2 regions of the Eoetvoesiella sp. genome follow, and region 1 is predicted to be linked to the other one. Evidence: predicted binding sites of a transcription regulator. Region 1 holds the regulator's gene; the other holds the start of a gene.
The links. Region 1 encodes LexA, which represses DNA repair genes until DNA is damaged. Its sites were predicted from a motif close to ACTGTATNNNNATACAGT; they were not measured.
Positions count from the first base shown of each region.

Region 2: the regulator LexA is predicted to act here: its motif matches at 2,121-2,138, upstream of imuA (translesion DNA synthesis-associated protein ImuA).

Region 1 is NZ_DATMGA010000018.1:54,976-62,999, forward strand. It holds gene tig (trigger factor) at 1-895, shown strand, start outside; gene clpP (ATP-dependent Clp endopeptidase proteolytic subunit ClpP) at 896-1,558, shown strand; gene clpX (ATP-dependent Clp protease ATP-binding subunit ClpX) at 1,669-2,982, shown strand; gene lon (endopeptidase La) at 3,130-5,610, shown strand; gene lexA (transcriptional repressor LexA) at 5,770-6,417, opposite strand; gene VNT00_RS06035 (AraC family transcriptional regulator) at 6,685-7,671, shown strand; gene VNT00_RS06040 (GMC family oxidoreductase) at 7,829-8,024, shown strand, end outside.
Region 2 is NZ_DATMGA010000066.1:120,087-128,110, forward strand. It holds gene VNT00_RS15510 (Y-family DNA polymerase) at 1-1,417, opposite strand, end outside; gene imuA (translesion DNA synthesis-associated protein ImuA) at 1,347-2,090, opposite strand; gene ypfH (esterase) at 2,256-3,005, shown strand; gene VNT00_RS15525 (NRDE family protein) at 3,002-3,799, opposite strand; gene pbpG (D-alanyl-D-alanine endopeptidase) at 3,812-4,870, opposite strand; gene VNT00_RS15535 (5'-methylthioadenosine/S-adenosylhomocysteine nucleosidase) at 5,076-6,020, shown strand; gene VNT00_RS15540 (cupin domain-containing protein) at 6,017-6,565, shown strand; gene VNT00_RS15545 (SDR family oxidoreductase) at 6,562-7,320, shown strand; gene VNT00_RS15550 (ZIP family metal transporter) at 7,324-8,024, shown strand, end outside.

The sequences.
Region 1 (8,024 bases):
GAAGACCATCGACATCCTGCGCAAGCAGCGCGCCACCTACGAAGCCCGCGAAGGCCGTGCGGCCCAGGACGACGACCGTGTCACGCTCGATTTCGTCGGCACCATCGATGGCGTGGAATTCGATGGCGGCAAGGCTGAAGGCTTCGCCTTCGTCCTGGGCCAGGGCCGCATGCTCCCCGAGTTCGAAACCGCCGTGCGCGGCCTGAAGGCCGGCGAAAGCAAGACTTTCCCGCTTGAGTTCCCCGAAAACTACGGCGGCAAGGAAGTGGCCGGCAAGAAGGCCGAATTCGCCATCACCGTCAAGGAAGTGTCCGAGCCCATCCTGCCCGAGGTCGACGAAGCGTTTGCCAAGGAACTCGGCCAGGCCGAAGGCAATGTCGAGAAGCTGCTCGAAGACGTCCGTTCCAATATCGAGCGCGAAGCCAAGGCCCGCGCCCTGGCCCGCACCAAGACCAGCGTCATGGACGCTCTGGCGGCCGCCTGCACGTTCGACGTGCCCAAGGCCCTGGTCGAAAGCGACACGCAAAACCGCGTTGCCGCCGCCCGCGAAGAGCTCAAGCAGCGTGGCATGCCCAATGCCGACACCATGCCCATTCCGCCCGAAGCCTTCAGCGCCGAATCCGAGCGCCGTGTGCGCCTGGGCCTGCTGGTGTCCGAACTGGTCAACAGCGCCGACCTCAAGGCCAAGCCCGAACAGGTGCGCGCGCGCATCGAAGATCTGGCGCAAAACTACGAGCAGCCGGCCCAGGTTGTGGCCTATTATCTTTCCGATCGTCAACGCCGCTCCGAAATCGAAGCCATCGTCCTGGAAGAAAACGTCGTCAATCACGTTCTGTCCAAGGCCAAGGTCAACGACGAAAAAGTAGCGTTTGAAGAACTTATGGGGACTGCATAAATGCAGCGATTCACGGATTTTTATGCTTCGATGTATGGCGGCGACTCGGTAACGCCAACCAGCCTGGGCTATGTGCCCATCGTGGTCGAGCAGTCGGGTCGCGGTGAACGTTCTTACGACATCTACTCGCGCCTGTTGCGCGAACGGGTCATTTTCTTTGTCGGACCGGTCAACGACCAGTCGGCCAATCTGGTCGTGGCGCAATTGCTGTTCCTCGAATCGGAAAATCCGGACAAAGACATTTCGCTGTACATCAACTCGCCGGGCGGCTCGGTCTATGCGGGCCTGGCCATCTACGACACCATGCAATTCGTCAAGCCCGACGTATCCACGCTGTGCACGGGCATTGCCGCCAGCATGGGCGCGTTCTTGTTGTCGGCGGGCGCCAAAGGCAAGCGCTATACACTGCCCAATTCGCGCATCATGATCCATCAGCCGTCCGGCGGTGCGCAGGGCCAGGCTTCCGACATCCAGATCCAGGCCCGCGAAATCCTCGACCTGCGCGAGCGCCTCAACGGCATCCTGGCCAGCAACACCGGCCAACCCATCGAGCGCATCGCTCTCGACACCGAGCGCGACAATTTCATGTCGGCGCAAGATGCGGTATCGTATGGTTTGGTAGACAAGGTTCTGGTTTCCCGCGCCGCTGAAACACCGGCGTAAGACGCCGGCAGGTTGGCGCAGCGCCTGCCTCTAGCGTGCGCCTTTCCTTTATTACTTGGCGGGCCGGCTCCCATGGGCCGTCCTGTTTTACGGAATCATCGAAGAGTTTTATGCCTGAAAAAAAAGGATCAGCAGACGAAAAGGTGTTGCGCTGCTCGTTTTGCAATAAAAGCCAGCACGAAGTTCGTAAATTGATTGCTGGGCCCGATGTGTTCATCTGCGACGAATGTATTGATCTATGCACCAATATCATTCTCGAGGAAACACAAGAGGCGGCTCGCGATGCAATTCGCAACGAACTGCCCACGCCGCAGGAAATCAAGGCTTTCCTGGACGGCTACGTCATAGGCCAGGACACTCCCAAGCGCAATCTGGCTGTGGCGGTCTACAACCACTACAAGCGGATCCGCTATGGCGAAGTCAAGGGCGACGAAGTCGAGCTTTCCAAAAGCAACATCCTGCTCATCGGGCCCACCGGTTCGGGCAAGACGCTGCTCGCCCAGACGCTGGCCCGCATGCTGGACGTTCCCTTCGTCATGGCCGACGCCACTACGCTGACCGAAGCGGGCTACGTCGGGGAAGACGTCGAGAACATCATCCAGAAGCTGCTGCAGAACTGCAACTACGACATCGAGAAAGCGCAGCGGGCCATCGTCTACATCGACGAAATCGATAAAATCTCGCGCAAGTCCGACAACCCCTCCATCACCCGCGACGTTTCGGGCGAGGGCGTTCAGCAGGCGCTGCTCAAGCTCATCGAAGGCACGGTGGCCTCGGTGCCTCCGCAGGGCGGGCGCAAGCACCCCAACCAGGACTTCGTGCAGGTCGACACCACCAATATCCTCTTCATCGTCGGCGGCGCCTTCGACGGACTGGACAAGGTCATCCGCGACCGCACCGAAAAATCCGGCATCGGTTTCTCGGCCTCGGTCAATGCCAAGTCCGAACGGGGCGTGGGCGAGCTGTTCGCCGAAGTCGAACCCGAAGACCTCATCAAGTTTGGTCTCATCCCCGAACTGGTCGGGCGTTTGCCGGTGGTTGCCACTCTGGAAGAACTGCAGGAAGAAACCCTGGTTCGCATCCTTACCGAACCCAAGAACTCCCTGATCAAGCAGTTCCAGAAGCTGTTCGAAATGGAAGACGTCGAACTTGACGTGCGTCCGGCGGCGCTTTCCGCCATTGCGCAGCGCGCCCTGAAGCGGCGCACAGGCGCTCGCGGCCTGCGTTCCATCGTCGAGCAGTCCTTGCTTGGCACCATGTATGAACTTCCTTCCCTGAAGAATGTCAAACAAGTGGTTCTCGACGAAAACGCCGTCCTGGGCAAGGGTGTTCCCCTGCTTATTTACGCCGACGACGAAGCACAAGAGTCGCCGTCCGGCAATAAAAAGTCCGACGTGCCCAAGCTGAAGGACGCCGCCGCTTAAGGATTCACTTTCTGGATAAACGGGTTTATCGATGCGACACCTTGAAATTTTCCACATCGTCGCCAAGTACACCGGTATGTAGCAATACGAAAGGGAGGCTCAAGCTTCCCTTTCGTTTCTAAAGCAGCGTTTTTTAAGGAAATTTCTATGCCTGCGAGCCCGATTCTTTCTTCCGAAGCCATGGACTTGCCCCTGTTGCCCTTGCGTGATGTGGTGGTGTTTCCGCACATGGTGATTCCTTTGTTCGTCGGCCGTCCCCGTTCCATCAAGGCGCTGGAAATGGCCATGGAGGCGGGCAACAACATCATGCTGGTGGCGCAAAAATCGGCCAGCAAGGACGACCCCACGCCCGACGATCTCTACGACATCGGTTGCGCTGCCAGTATTCTGCAAATGCTCAAGCTGCCCGACGGCACGGTCAAGGTGCTGGTCGAAGGCCTGCAGCGCGCCCGCATCAATAGCGTCACCGAGGCCGAAACGCATTTCACGGCCAATGTTTCGCCGGTCGCTCCCGACGGCCAGCAGGGTGCCGAATCCGAGGCCCTGCGCCGCACGGTGGTCACCCAGTTCGAGCAATACGTCAAGCTCAACAAAAAAATCCCCCAGGAAATCCTCACCTCGCTGAGCGGCATCGACGATGCCGGCCGCCTGGCGGACACCATTTCCGCGCATCTGCCGCTCAAGCTCGAGCAAAAGCAGAAAATGCTTGAAATCACCGGCACCTCCGAGCGCCTCGAGAATCTGCTGTCGCAACTCGAGTCCGAAATCGACATTCTCCAGGTCGAGAAGCGCATTCGCGGCCGGGTCAAGAAGCAAATGGAGAAAAGCCAGCGCGACTACTACCTGAACGAGCAGGTCAAGGCCATCCAGAAAGAACTGGGCGAGGGCGAAGAAGGCGCCGACATCGAAGAGCTCGAAAAAAAGATCCAGGCCGCCCAGTTGCCCAAGGAAGCGCTCAAGAAGGCCGAGTCCGAGCTTAAAAAGCTCAAGCTCATGTCGCCCATGTCGGCCGAAGCCACCGTGGTGCGCAACTATATCGATACGCTCATCGGCCTGCCGTGGCGCAAGAAAAGCCGCATCAACAATTCCATTTCCAATGCCGACAAAGTGCTCAACGCCGATCACTACGGCCTGGAAAAGGTCAAGGAACGCATCATCGAATACCTGGCCGTGCAGCAGCGCGTCGACAAGCTGAAGGCGCCCATCCTGTGCCTGGTGGGGCCTCCGGGCGTGGGCAAGACCTCGCTGGGGCAGTCCATCGCCCGCGCCACGAACCGCAAGTTCGTGCGCATGGCCCTGGGCGGCGTACGCGACGAAGCCGAGATCCGCGGCCATCGCCGCACCTATATCGGCTCCATGCCGGGCAAGATCCTGCAGAACATGTCCAAGGTGGCGGTTCGCAATCCGCTGTTCCTGCTCGACGAGATCGATAAAATGGGCGCCGATTTCCGCGGCGATCCGTCTTCGGCGCTGCTCGAGGTGCTCGATCCGGAACAAAACCACACGTTCCAGGATCACTACATCGAGGTCGATTTCGATCTGTCCGACGTCATGTTCGTGGCCACCAGCAACACGCTCAACATCCCGCCGGCCCTACTCGACCGCATGGAAGTCATTCGTCTTTCGGGCTACACCGAAGATGAAAAAGTGCATATCGCGTTCGACCATCTGCTGCCCAAGCTCATGAAGAACAACGGTGTGCGCGAAGGCGAGATGCAGATCGAGGAGTCGGCGATTCGCGATATCGTGCGCTATTACACCCGCGAGGCGGGCGTGCGGGCGCTCGAGCGCGAAATGAGCAAAATCTGCCGCAAGGTCGTCAAGAAGACGCTCGAAACCAATCCCTCCGCATCGGCTGTCCGTGCCCGCAAAGGGGCCGTCGTCGAGCCGGGCCAGGCCGAGGTCGTCACCGCCGAGAACCTGGCCGACTACCTGGGCGTGCGCCGCTACAATTTCGGCATGGCCGAAAAAGAGAACAAGGTGGGGCAGGTTACCGGCCTGGCCTGGACCGAAGTGGGCGGCGATCTTCTCACCATCGAGGTCGCCGACATGCCGGGCAAGGGCGTGGTGCTGCGCACCGGCTCGCTGGGCGACGTCATGAAAGAATCGGTCGAGGCGGCCCGCACGGTGGTCCGCTCCAGGGCTCAGCGCTGGGGCATTGCCAATACCGCATTCGAAAAGCGCGATCTGCACGTGCACTTTCCCGAAGGGGCCACCCCCAAGGACGGTCCGTCGGCGGGTATTGCCATCACCACGGCCATGGTGTCGGCGCTTACCGGAATCCCGGTGCGCTCCGACGTCGCCATGACGGGCGAAATCACCCTGCGCGGCGAAGTCCTGCCCATTGGCGGCCTCAAGGAAAAACTGTTGGCGGCGCACCGCGGCGGCATCAAGACCGTGATGATTCCCGAGGAAAACGTCAAGGATCTGGCCGAGATTCCCGACAACGTCAAGAACCACCTCGAAATCATTCCGGTGCGCTGGATCGACCGGGTTCTGGAAGTGGCGCTGCAGCACATGCCCACACCGTTGTCCGACGAGGAAGTCGCGCGGCTGGCCGCCGAGTCGGTGGCCAACGCCAAAAAGACGGATGAGCCTTCTTCCTCCGAAGGAGTCATGAAGCACTAAGACGGCAGGCAGGCCAGGCCTGCCTCAACCCCTTGGGACACAGTAAAAACGCCTCACGACCGATTTAACACCGGTTGTGAGGCGTTTTTTTATTGGAAGACAGGTGGAAGCACGGTAAAAGGTGGCGGAGCTGCGAAGTTGCAGGCCGCCACTGGCTAGTTAGTGCAGCGGCGTGGTCCGGATAAGGCCGACGGCAATGCCTTCCAGCGAGAAGTCGTCGCCGGCGCTGACGAGTATTGGAGAGAAATCGGGGTTCTCGGGCAGGAGCTGGATTTGGCTGCCCGATTTGGACAGCCTTTTGACCGTGACTTCGTCGCCGATGCGGGCGACCACGATTTGGCCGTTGCGGGCCTCGGCGGTTTTTTTGACGGCGAGGAGGTCGCCGTCGAGAATGCCGGCATCGCGCATGCTGAGGCCGCGCACCCGCAGCAGGTAGTCGGGGGTCTGGCTGAAAAGCGCCGGCTCGACGCCGATTTCACGTTCGACATGCTCGGCCGCCAGGATAGGGCTGCCGGCCGCGACACGGCCCACGATGGGCAAAAGAAGCTGTTCGAGCAGGCTGGGAGAGGGCGGCGGTGCGGAAGCGGCGGGCTCGCCCACCAGGCGGATGCCGCGCGATGCGCCGGCGGTGAGTTCGATGGCGCCTTTGCGCGCCAGGGCCTTGAGGTGGTCTTCGGCGGCGTTGGCCGACTTGAAGCCCAAGGATCGGGCGATTTCGGCTCGCGTGGGCGGAAAGCCGGTACGCTGGATTTCGCTGCGGATGATATCCAGGATTTGCTGCTGACGCTCGGTAAGCTTGGTGGCCATGGTTTGCGCGATATACGGTGACTGTGTATTTGTACAGTCATGATTCTGCCGCAAGCGATACCGAAATGCAAGGCTTTCCGTCGAGACTTGAAGTGGAGTTTCCTGCGGGGTAAGTCCGGACCTTCCCATGGGCATCGGTTTCGTCAATAAAAAGATAAAAGCGAATTAATTGACATTTATGAAAAATTATTGACATAATAGTAAAAAACTTTCCAGCTTAGAGGCCGCATTTGCCGGCTTTGGTTCTTGGACAGCCAGGTGCATAACATGCCGTCGCAGCGACTTCCCGCGAAATATCTTTTGATGCAAACGCAGGATCTTGATGCCGCTCGCTCCGTCATCGAACGGCTATACGCCCCTTTTTCCTGGAAGCTCAGTTCATCGCACAAAAACACATGCGGCACGGTCAGCGTCCATACAGCGAAGTGGGGGCCGTTAGCGTTATCCATGCTGGGTTATGGCCACGATATCGAGGTTTGCCCGGAAGGTTTGGGTGGCTCGCTGCTTGTCACCACCGTCCTTGCCGGGCGTATGCTGCAACGTAATAGCACTGGCGAATCGGGGGGAGGTCCTGGATCTTCGGTGCTGGCTGTCGAAGGAGATAGCCCTGTTTTCCGGTACAGCAGGCAGGCCGAGGTCTTGAAGCTGAATTTTTCGCAGCATCGGATCGATGCGCTGTGCTGGGAGCTATTGGGGCACCAAGGGACGAAGCCGGTGCGATTCTGTGCCAATGCTCTCGAAGGAGCCGCGTCGCAACGCTGGATGGATCTGTTGACCTATTTGATTGCAAGCTTGTCCGATTCCGAGTCTTGCTTGCCGGACAGGCTTGCGGGAGGGCTGGAGGACGTGCTGGTATTGCATTTATTGAACTCAGCCCGTCATAACTACAGCGAGGAACTGCACCGTAGCCCGGCTCCTCTCGTGCCGCGCGAGTATCGTCGTGCTTGCGCGTATATGGAGGCGCATTGGCGAGAGTCGATTGCCCTGCTGGATGTTGCGCGGGCAGTCGGTTGCAGCGTCCGCTCCCTGTCGCGCGCCTTCCATTGCGCAGGTCAGACGACGCCCATGCGCTATCTTATGGAGTTGCGTTTGCAGCGCGTGCACGAGCTATTGCGCAACGGCACCATGTCCGATACCACGATAGTGCAAGCCGCGCTTGAATGCGGATTCAACCATCTTGGCGAATTCCATCTGCGGTACCGCCGCCGCTTCGGCGAGTCGCCATCACAGACTCGCGCCCGATCAATACTCTAAGATCCTCTTTGGGCTTGGCGGCACATTCTGGCCAGGAACCGTAGCAATTGGCCGAAAGCCGATAGTCGCCGCATCGCAGTCCTTTCATCATTACGAAAACAACCGGCACACCGCAAGGTGGATGAGCCGAGCAGACTGGTAATGACGAGGAGCTGGAATGAGACATGCGCGCGATACAAAAATGCCCACGCTGTCGATCGCTCAAGGGGAGCGGCTCGATTTCTGGGAGCGAGCCCTGATGAATGGGCGCATTGGCCGAAGGGCTTTTCTGACATTGGTGGCCGGCTTGGGGCTGAGTAGTGCTTATGCAGGTGAACTAGCGGATCACGCGCAGCGCGTGCAGCGCAACCAGA
Region 2 (8,024 bases), on a different contig from region 1:
CGTCTTCGGCAATGAAGTAGTCGCGGCGATCGCCGCCGCCGTCTTCCCACCATCCGCTTTCGATGCGTTCGGGCCCCTTTACGAGCCGCAGGATCATACCCTTGTAGACAGGCCTGTTGCGCAGGGTTTCCAGGGGATAGGGTTGGGGCAGCAGCCAAAAGGGCCGGGCTTGCGGCCCCGGCGGCCCGCAAGGGCTTTGCCCCGGGCCAGGTCGCTGCAAGCCCGGCGCCGCGGCTTTCCAGGCATTGGCGAGCTCGGGGCGGTGGTCGGCCTCGGGCCGGGGCTCGAGCACTTGAGCGGCCCCGAGCCTTGCCCGCAGCACGTCGAGCAGGCGCGCTTCGTCTTCCTGCCATTGGGCCGGCTCGGGGAACAGGCCGGCCAGGGGCGCGGGGCGCGGCTGGATGGCGGGAATGGAAAGCTCCACGGCGACGACATGGGCGGGCAGCACGAACTGCTGCAGTTGCTCGGCCAACACATGCAGAAAATCGCCGGAACGCCAGCCCGCCCGGGACAGCAGCAAAAGCAGACGGCTGGGCGGGCGGGCGTGACGGCCCTTTTCGTGATGCAGCAGAAAGACCAGGGTGTCGGCGGCGCATTGCCTGGCATCGAGCCAGGCGCAGAGCTGTTCGATCAGTTTCGTGGCAACAGCCTGGACCGCATGCACATGCTCGAGGTATTCCTGGGGATCGTAGCGCTGTGAAAAAATCTCGGGGGCCTTGAACCAGGAGCAGGGTTCGACGGTGAATCCGTAGGCGGCGTCCAGTTCGCGAATGATGTCCGGGCTGCAGCGTAGCCGTACGCCCTCGCGAGGCAGGTTGCGTACGTGTTCCAAAGTATGGCAACCCAGGTTTTCGAGCCAGTCGAGATGGGTCTGGTCGGCAGGCAGCATTCCGGCCGGCAGCGGGTCGAGCCGGCGGCGCAGGGTTTCGGTTTGCAGGCTGCGCCGCCGCGCGCTTTGATTTTGGCAGGCCAGGATGCGCGCGCCCTGGGCCGTGGGAGCCATGCCCAGATGGTGCGGCGCTTGATGCCGGCGCAGCAAGGCGCGGACAAGGCGGCACAGATTGCGCGGCCCCTTGAACAACTGCAGGCTGTCGGCGACTTCCAGCAACAGCGTATGCCGTGCATGATCGGGGCCCAGGGCGAGATTGGGCGTGTATTGCAGAAGCTCCAGGGCTATTTGCTGCAGGCGTTGTTCTTCGAGCGCGACATTACGGACTTGCAGGACGGCGCCGGGCGCCAGCGCCTGGACGGTGCTGCGGCGCATGCCCGGGCGCAGCCCCAGCGCCTGCGCCATGGGTGTGGCGGCATGAACGCGGCCTTGCTGCAGCACCACCGCCACGGGAGTATCAGTGGGCCACAGCGGGAAAAGCGTGTCGAGGCTGTGTGTGAGCAGATGGATGCCGATCCAGAGGGGCATGGAACGTACTCCGTGGGGTTGCTGCGGCGGGGCGCAACGCAATGAAAACAGATTGGGCGCGGCATGGGCCCTGGCGCTTGGCGATGGATATTTCCAGCCCTTGCTCGAAGGGACGCAGGCCCAGGCGCAAGGGCGAGGGGCTGTGCTGCCGCAAGGCCATTGCGGGCCGCAACAGCACGAACAAGGTGTCACTTTGCCGGGCGGCCATGTGCAGGCGGCGCAAGCCCGCCGGATGTACGTTTGCGGCCCAGCAGAGCAGGGCGGCGCAAGCGTTGTGCTTGAGGATCTGTTCGCATGCCCAGAGGGAGTCGGAGGCCTGGGGGCACCGCACCCAGAGCAATCGCCGGGTGTCCAGCCCCCAATTGCTCCAGCACTGGGCAAGCGGCGTGTAGGGCGGACGGACCAGGGCGATCCGGCGTTGCGGCTCCAGCCGGGAAAAAGCGGGTCCAAGGAAGTAGATTTCGCCTATGCCTGCCTGGCTTGGAGCGATTTCGACAAGAGCGCCCAGAGGCCAGCCCTGGCCGGGCAGTTCGCGGTCGAGCTGCGGGAATCCTGTAGGCACGGTGCGGCAGGAGGACTGCGCCAGTTGCGACCCGCGCCAGAGGGCCGGATGAATATGTTCGGGATGCTGTAAAACCATGGAGGCGGCGATGTTCAGGCGGTGTGCGGGCATGCCTTGCGAAAGGCTGCGCCGGATATGGATACTGTATTAATATACAGTATCTGAGATGGCAAGGCCAGGGCCGGAAATCCGGTGCGCCGGCTTTTGCCCAAGCGCCGGCCGGAACGCCATAGGCGGCTGGTATAGTGTGAATATATTGTCAATATCCATGCCGCCATGACTGCATCCACCACTCCCGGCCCCATTGTTTTCGCTCCATCGTCCGGACAGCCCAGGCAGTTGTTCATCCTGCTGCACGGAGGAGCCGCCAGTCCCGAACAGCTTGAAACCCTTACCCAGGCCGTCAAGCTCGCTTTCCCGCAGGCCTTGGTTGTTCTGCCCTATGGCACGGTTGCCGGCAAAGACGGGCTTTACGACTGGTTCGAGCAAGAAGGCCTGAACGAAGGCAATTATGTCCAGCGGGTGCAAGGCGCGCTGCCGCCGCTTGTTGCCTACATTCAAAAAATCCAGGCCAAATACGGCCTGACGGGCGAGCACACGGCGTTGGCCGGCTTTGACCAGGGGGCCACGATTGCACTCGAGGCCAGCCTGCTTCAGCCCAATCTGGCGGGCAGGGTGCTGGCGTTTTCGGGCAGCTACGCAAGGCTGCCCGGCCTGGCGCCGGCGGCCACCACGCTGCATTTGCTGCACGGGGCCGACGATCCGCTCGTGCCGGTGGCCGACATCCGCGACATCCACAGCCATATTGCCGATCTGCAGGGCGATGCCACGCTGGACATCGCCTCCCGGGTCGGCCACGAACTGCACGATGCGCTGGTTCGCCAGGCCATCACCCGGCTGCAGACCTGCGTGCCGCTGCGCAGCTGGCAGGAGGCCCTCAGCAATCTGAAAAAAGAGGCTGGCGACGAGGAGCCCGATTTCGACTTCCTGCCCGGAAGCGACAAACCCGGCCCCACGCTGCATTAAGTGCCGGAAGCGCCCGCCGGCGGTTCGATGACGAAAGGCCAGTCGTGCCGCTGGGTGGGACGCCCGTCCGGCGCGTAGCTGGTTTCGCTGAGAATGGCGCGCCCGCTGCGATGAACGGCGATGATCGTCGAACAACGGGTGCCGTAGTCGGGACTGATGATGAAAGGGCTGCTCAACAGGCGCTCGCGCTCCAGCGAAAGGCCGGTGGCGGGCAGGTCGGCGTCGGACGCCTGGGTGCCGTCCTTCAGGATGTCGAAAACCGGGTCCAGCGAATGCTGCAAGGCTTCCGATGGGTAGATGCCCAAGGCTTGGCGCAGCCGTTCGGCCTTGGGCCAGGGCGTGTCCAGCAAATGGTTGGAGATGACATAGCGGCCGCTTCCCAGTTCGCGCGTCTGGCCGGGTGGCGGGCAGTTGCCCAGGTAGAACGCCGACGACAGGTCGCCGACGATAAGATTGAAGCCGTTATAGGCTTGGGCCGATGCGGCCGCGTGATGGACGTAGTCTCGGGGGCTTTCCTGGCCTTCCAGATAGCGGCTGCTCAATTCGCCCCGCGAAGGGGCCTGGGCCCTGAAGGCGGAAAGATCCCGGTAATTGGTCAGGAAGGCATAACGCCCCTGGCGGGTGATTCCCAGCCAGGTTCCGTGCGCCACCTCGTCGATGCCGGCAATGATGTCGGGACGCCGCAGCCACGGAGCGGCGAACCTGGCCGCCCTGGCATGGAACTCATCGCGGTTGGCGGCAATGAAAAGCGGCCAGTCGGGATGGGCCTGGATGGCCAGGTAGGCAATGCACATGAAGGCCCGGCGTCAAAGCATGGCAAGCGTCGTGCCGCGCTCGACATAGGCTCGCATGCGCACCGCGTCGCCGATGCGCGAGTAGCGGCCGGTGGAGTTGAGCAGCACCATGGCGACGTCGCGGCCGTCGATGCGGGTTACCATGACCAGGCATTCCCCGGCCTCGTTGATGAAGCCGGTTTTCGAAATCTTGATGTCCCAGCCGGGATTCTTGACCAGCTGATTGCTATTGTTGTAGGTAAGCTGGCGGCCGTTGTTGAGGGTGATCTGCTCGGTGTCGTCGGTGGTGTAGCGGTGGATCAGCGCCTGCTTGCTGGCGGCGCGCAGCAGCTTGACCAGATCGCGCGCCGTGGACACGTTTTCGGAGGAAAGCCCGGTGGGTTCGATGAAGTGAGTGTGGCGCATGCCCAGCGAGCGGGCCTTGTCGTTCATGGCGCGCACGAAAGCGGGCATTCCGCCCGGGTAGTAGCGTGCCAGCGCGTGGGCGGCCCGGTTCTCGGACGACATCAGGGCCAGATGCAGCATTTCGGCGCGGCTCAGGCGTGTGCCGACCGCCAGCCTGGAGCGCGAGTGGCGCAGATGATCGACATCGTCTTCGCTGATGGTAATGGGGTCGCTCATGGACAGTCCCGATTCGGTGACGATCAGGGCGGTCATGAGTTTGGAGATGGAAGCGATGGGGCGGACTTCGTCGCTGTTTTTGTCGTACAGGATGGTGGAGGTTTTCAGGTCGAGAACGAATGCGGCCTCGGAGCGCAACTGGGCAGAAGAATTGTCGAGCCCGGATTTAGGGCGGTGCATGATAATGTCGTCGAGTTGGCGTTCGCGCAGCCCGACCTGGATTTTGCTTGGCTTGCCGCTGGACCGCAGGCTGCGGCGCGTGACGATCTTGCTTTTTTGAACGCCTTTCCTGGCGGCGGCTTTTTTATGCTTGGCCGTCGAGGCTTTTTTGGCGGAGTGCGTTGATTGCGGCGTGGACGTGCGGGCATTGGCGACCGAGCACAGGCCAAAGGCAAGGATGATCAGATATGCGAATACCCAAAAAGGGGCTTTATTTTGAATAGCTTGCATAGGCCGCAGGTGTGAGGGAATGTTTTTGGGTCAGGCAAATCATATCAGAAAATTAAAATAACACCAATATATTAGTGAGTTACATTATCTTTTTAAAGGGATTTTTAAGGCCCGGCGCAAAAAACGTTGTGCTCGCCTGAATGCAGCGGTATTTTAGTGCCTCGTCAGCGTCTCAACATCAACAACTTCGCGGAATTTTCCATTCATGATCCGATTTGCGCGCTTTACCGTCCATGCATCCGCCGCCGTCCTGTTTTCCCTGCTTTGCCTGCTGCGTCCCGCCCTGGCTGAACCGTTCGACTCGACCCCGCGCGTGGCCGTGATCTCGGCTTTCGGACCAGAGCTCGATCTGCTGCTCGGCAAGCTGGAACAGCCGCATGAATACTTCGCCAATGGCGTCAAGTTCACGACGGGAGTGCTGCAGGGCAAGCCTGTGGTGCTGTTCCTGAGCGGCATAAGCATGGTCAACGCGTCGATGAACACGCAGCTGGCCCTCGACAGGTTCAAGATCACCCACATCCTTTTCAGCGGCATTGCCGGCGGGGTGAATCCCGATCTGCATATCGGCGACGTCACGGTGGCCGAGCGATGGGGGCAATACCTTGAATTGTTGATGGCCCGCGAGACCGCTCCCGGCGTGTACGGCAGCAAAGGCGATGGCGAAAATGCCGATTTGCCGCACTTCGGCATGATGTACACCCGGCCGGTCAAGGTGAAATCGGCCAGCCAGCCGCAAATACACAAGAAATTCTGGTTCGACGTCGATCCCGCCATGTTCGCCGTGGCCAAGTCCCTGAGCGGAGTCGAGCTTACCGCCTGCTCCGCGGCCGATCACTGCCTGGAGCGCCAGCCGCAACTGGTGGTGGGCGGCAACGGTGTTTCGGGAGCGGCCTTCGTCGACAACGCCAAGTTCCGCCGCTATGTCTTCAAGGCTTTCCACGCCAATGTGCTGGACATGGAAAGCGCGGCATGCGCCATGGTCGCGTACAGCAACGGCGTGCCCTTCATCGCTTTCCGCTCGCTGAGCGATCTGGCCGGCGGGGGCAAGGAGGCCAATGAAATGCACACATTCATGAACATCGCCGCCGACAATTCGGCCAAAGTCCTGCTGGCTTTCTTGCAGGCCTGGCAGGCGAAGGGGCAGCCATGACCAGCTCCGCGACCCCAGCCGGGCAGCCAGCCGGCCGCCAGATGGTGACCGAGTTGGTGCGGCGGTTCGGCCTGCAGCCGCATCCCGAGGGCGGCTACTATCGAGAAACCTATCGCTCCGGACACGATGTCCGGCGCCTGGATCCCGAGGCAGTGCGTAGCGCATCGACGGCCATTTACTATCTGCTCGACGGCGGGGCGTATTCGGCCTGGCATCGCATCGCCTCCGACGAGATCTGGCATTTCCATGCCGGAGATCCCTTGCTGGTGCATGTCCTGGAGGACGAGGGGCGGGTCGTCACGCATCGGCTGGGCAATGCCCTGCAGCTTGCCGACGGCGTTTTTCAGGCAGTCGTCCCCAAGGGGCGCTGGTTTGCCGCCGAGCCGGCGCGGCCGGGCGGTTTTTCCTTTGTCGGGTGCACGGTGGCGCCGGGCTTCGAGTTCAGCGAGTTCGAGCTTGCCCGCGCCGAGGACCTGCGGCCCTGGGCCGAGCATCACCCGGCATTGGTGCGGCGTTTGTTGAAACAGACGGGAGGAAATGAATGAATACAGGTGAATCCAGGGTAGCCTTGGTAACCGGAGCGGGAACCGGCATCGGACGGGCGGCGGCGCTGGCCTTGCTGAGGGATGGCTATCGTGTGGTGCTGGCCGGCCGCAGGCCCGAGCCCCTTGCCGGCGTCATCGAGGAGTCCGGCTTCGGTCAGCACGCCCTGGCTGCGCCGGCCGATGTCCGCGATCCCGATTCGGTCGAGCATTTGTTCGAGGTCTGCGTGCGCAAGTTCGGCAGGCTGGACGTCCTGTTCAATAACGCGGGAGTCAGCGCGCCGGCGACCCCGGTGGAAGACCTGGAGCTCGACCAATGGCAAAACGTGGTGGACGTCAATCTGACCGGCATGTTTCTTTGCATCCGCCAGGCTTTCCGCGTCATGAAGAACCAATGGCCCCGAGGCGGACGCATCATCAACAACGGGTCGATCTCCGCTTACTCGCCCCGGCCGGGCTCCATTGCCTACACGGCGACCAAGCATGCAGTCAGTGGCCTGACCAAGGCGGCATCGCTGGACGGACGGGAGCACGACATCGCGGTGGGCCAGATCGATATCGGCAACGCGGGAACCGACATGGCCTCGCGCATGGCAAAAGGGGTCAGGCAGGCCAACGGCGAGATCGTGCCCGAACCCCTCATGGACGTGGACATCGTGGGGCAGTCCGTCTTGTACATGGCCAACCTGCCGCTAGAAGCCAATGTACTGTTCCATACCGTAATGGCCACCAAGATGCCTTTCGTGGGGCGCGGCTGAATCATGGACACACTGCACAAACCCATTCCCCCCATTTGGGACGCCTGGCTGCGCTATGCCAAAAGCAATCCCCCCGTGACCCTGGGCCTCGGGGCCTCCGCATTGATCGTCATCTGGTTCGTCATCATCAGCCTGTATCAGGCGTTTGCGGGCGACGGCCATATTTTCATCGGGTACGCCTGGCGCGGGGGGCTGGCGGCATTCGGCGCGACGGCGCTCGGGGCCGTCAGCATCCTGGTGCTGCGCGGCATTACCGATCGCACGCAGGACATCATGCTGGGTTACGCGGCAGGCATGATGCTCTCGGCCAGTTCCTTTTCCTTGATCCTGCCGGGCCTGGAGGCGGGAACAAAGCTGTTCGGCAATGCGTCGCTGGGGGCCTTGAGCGTTGTCATCGGCCTGGCCCTGGGCGTGCTGCTGATGCTGGGGCTCGACTACTTTACTCCTCACGCACACGAGAACGCGGGAGCTTGCGGGCCGAACAATGAACGCATCGGCAGGATATGGCTGTTCGTGCTGGCCATCATTCTGCATAATTTTCCCGAGGGCATGGCGATCGGCGTCAGCTTTTCGCATGGCGACATGAGCGTCGGCCTGCCACTCACCACTGCCATTGCCATCCAGGACATTCCCGAAGGCCTCGCCGTCGCCATGGCATTGCGCGCGGCGGGCCTGTCCATGCGGCCGGCGATTCTGGTCGCGGT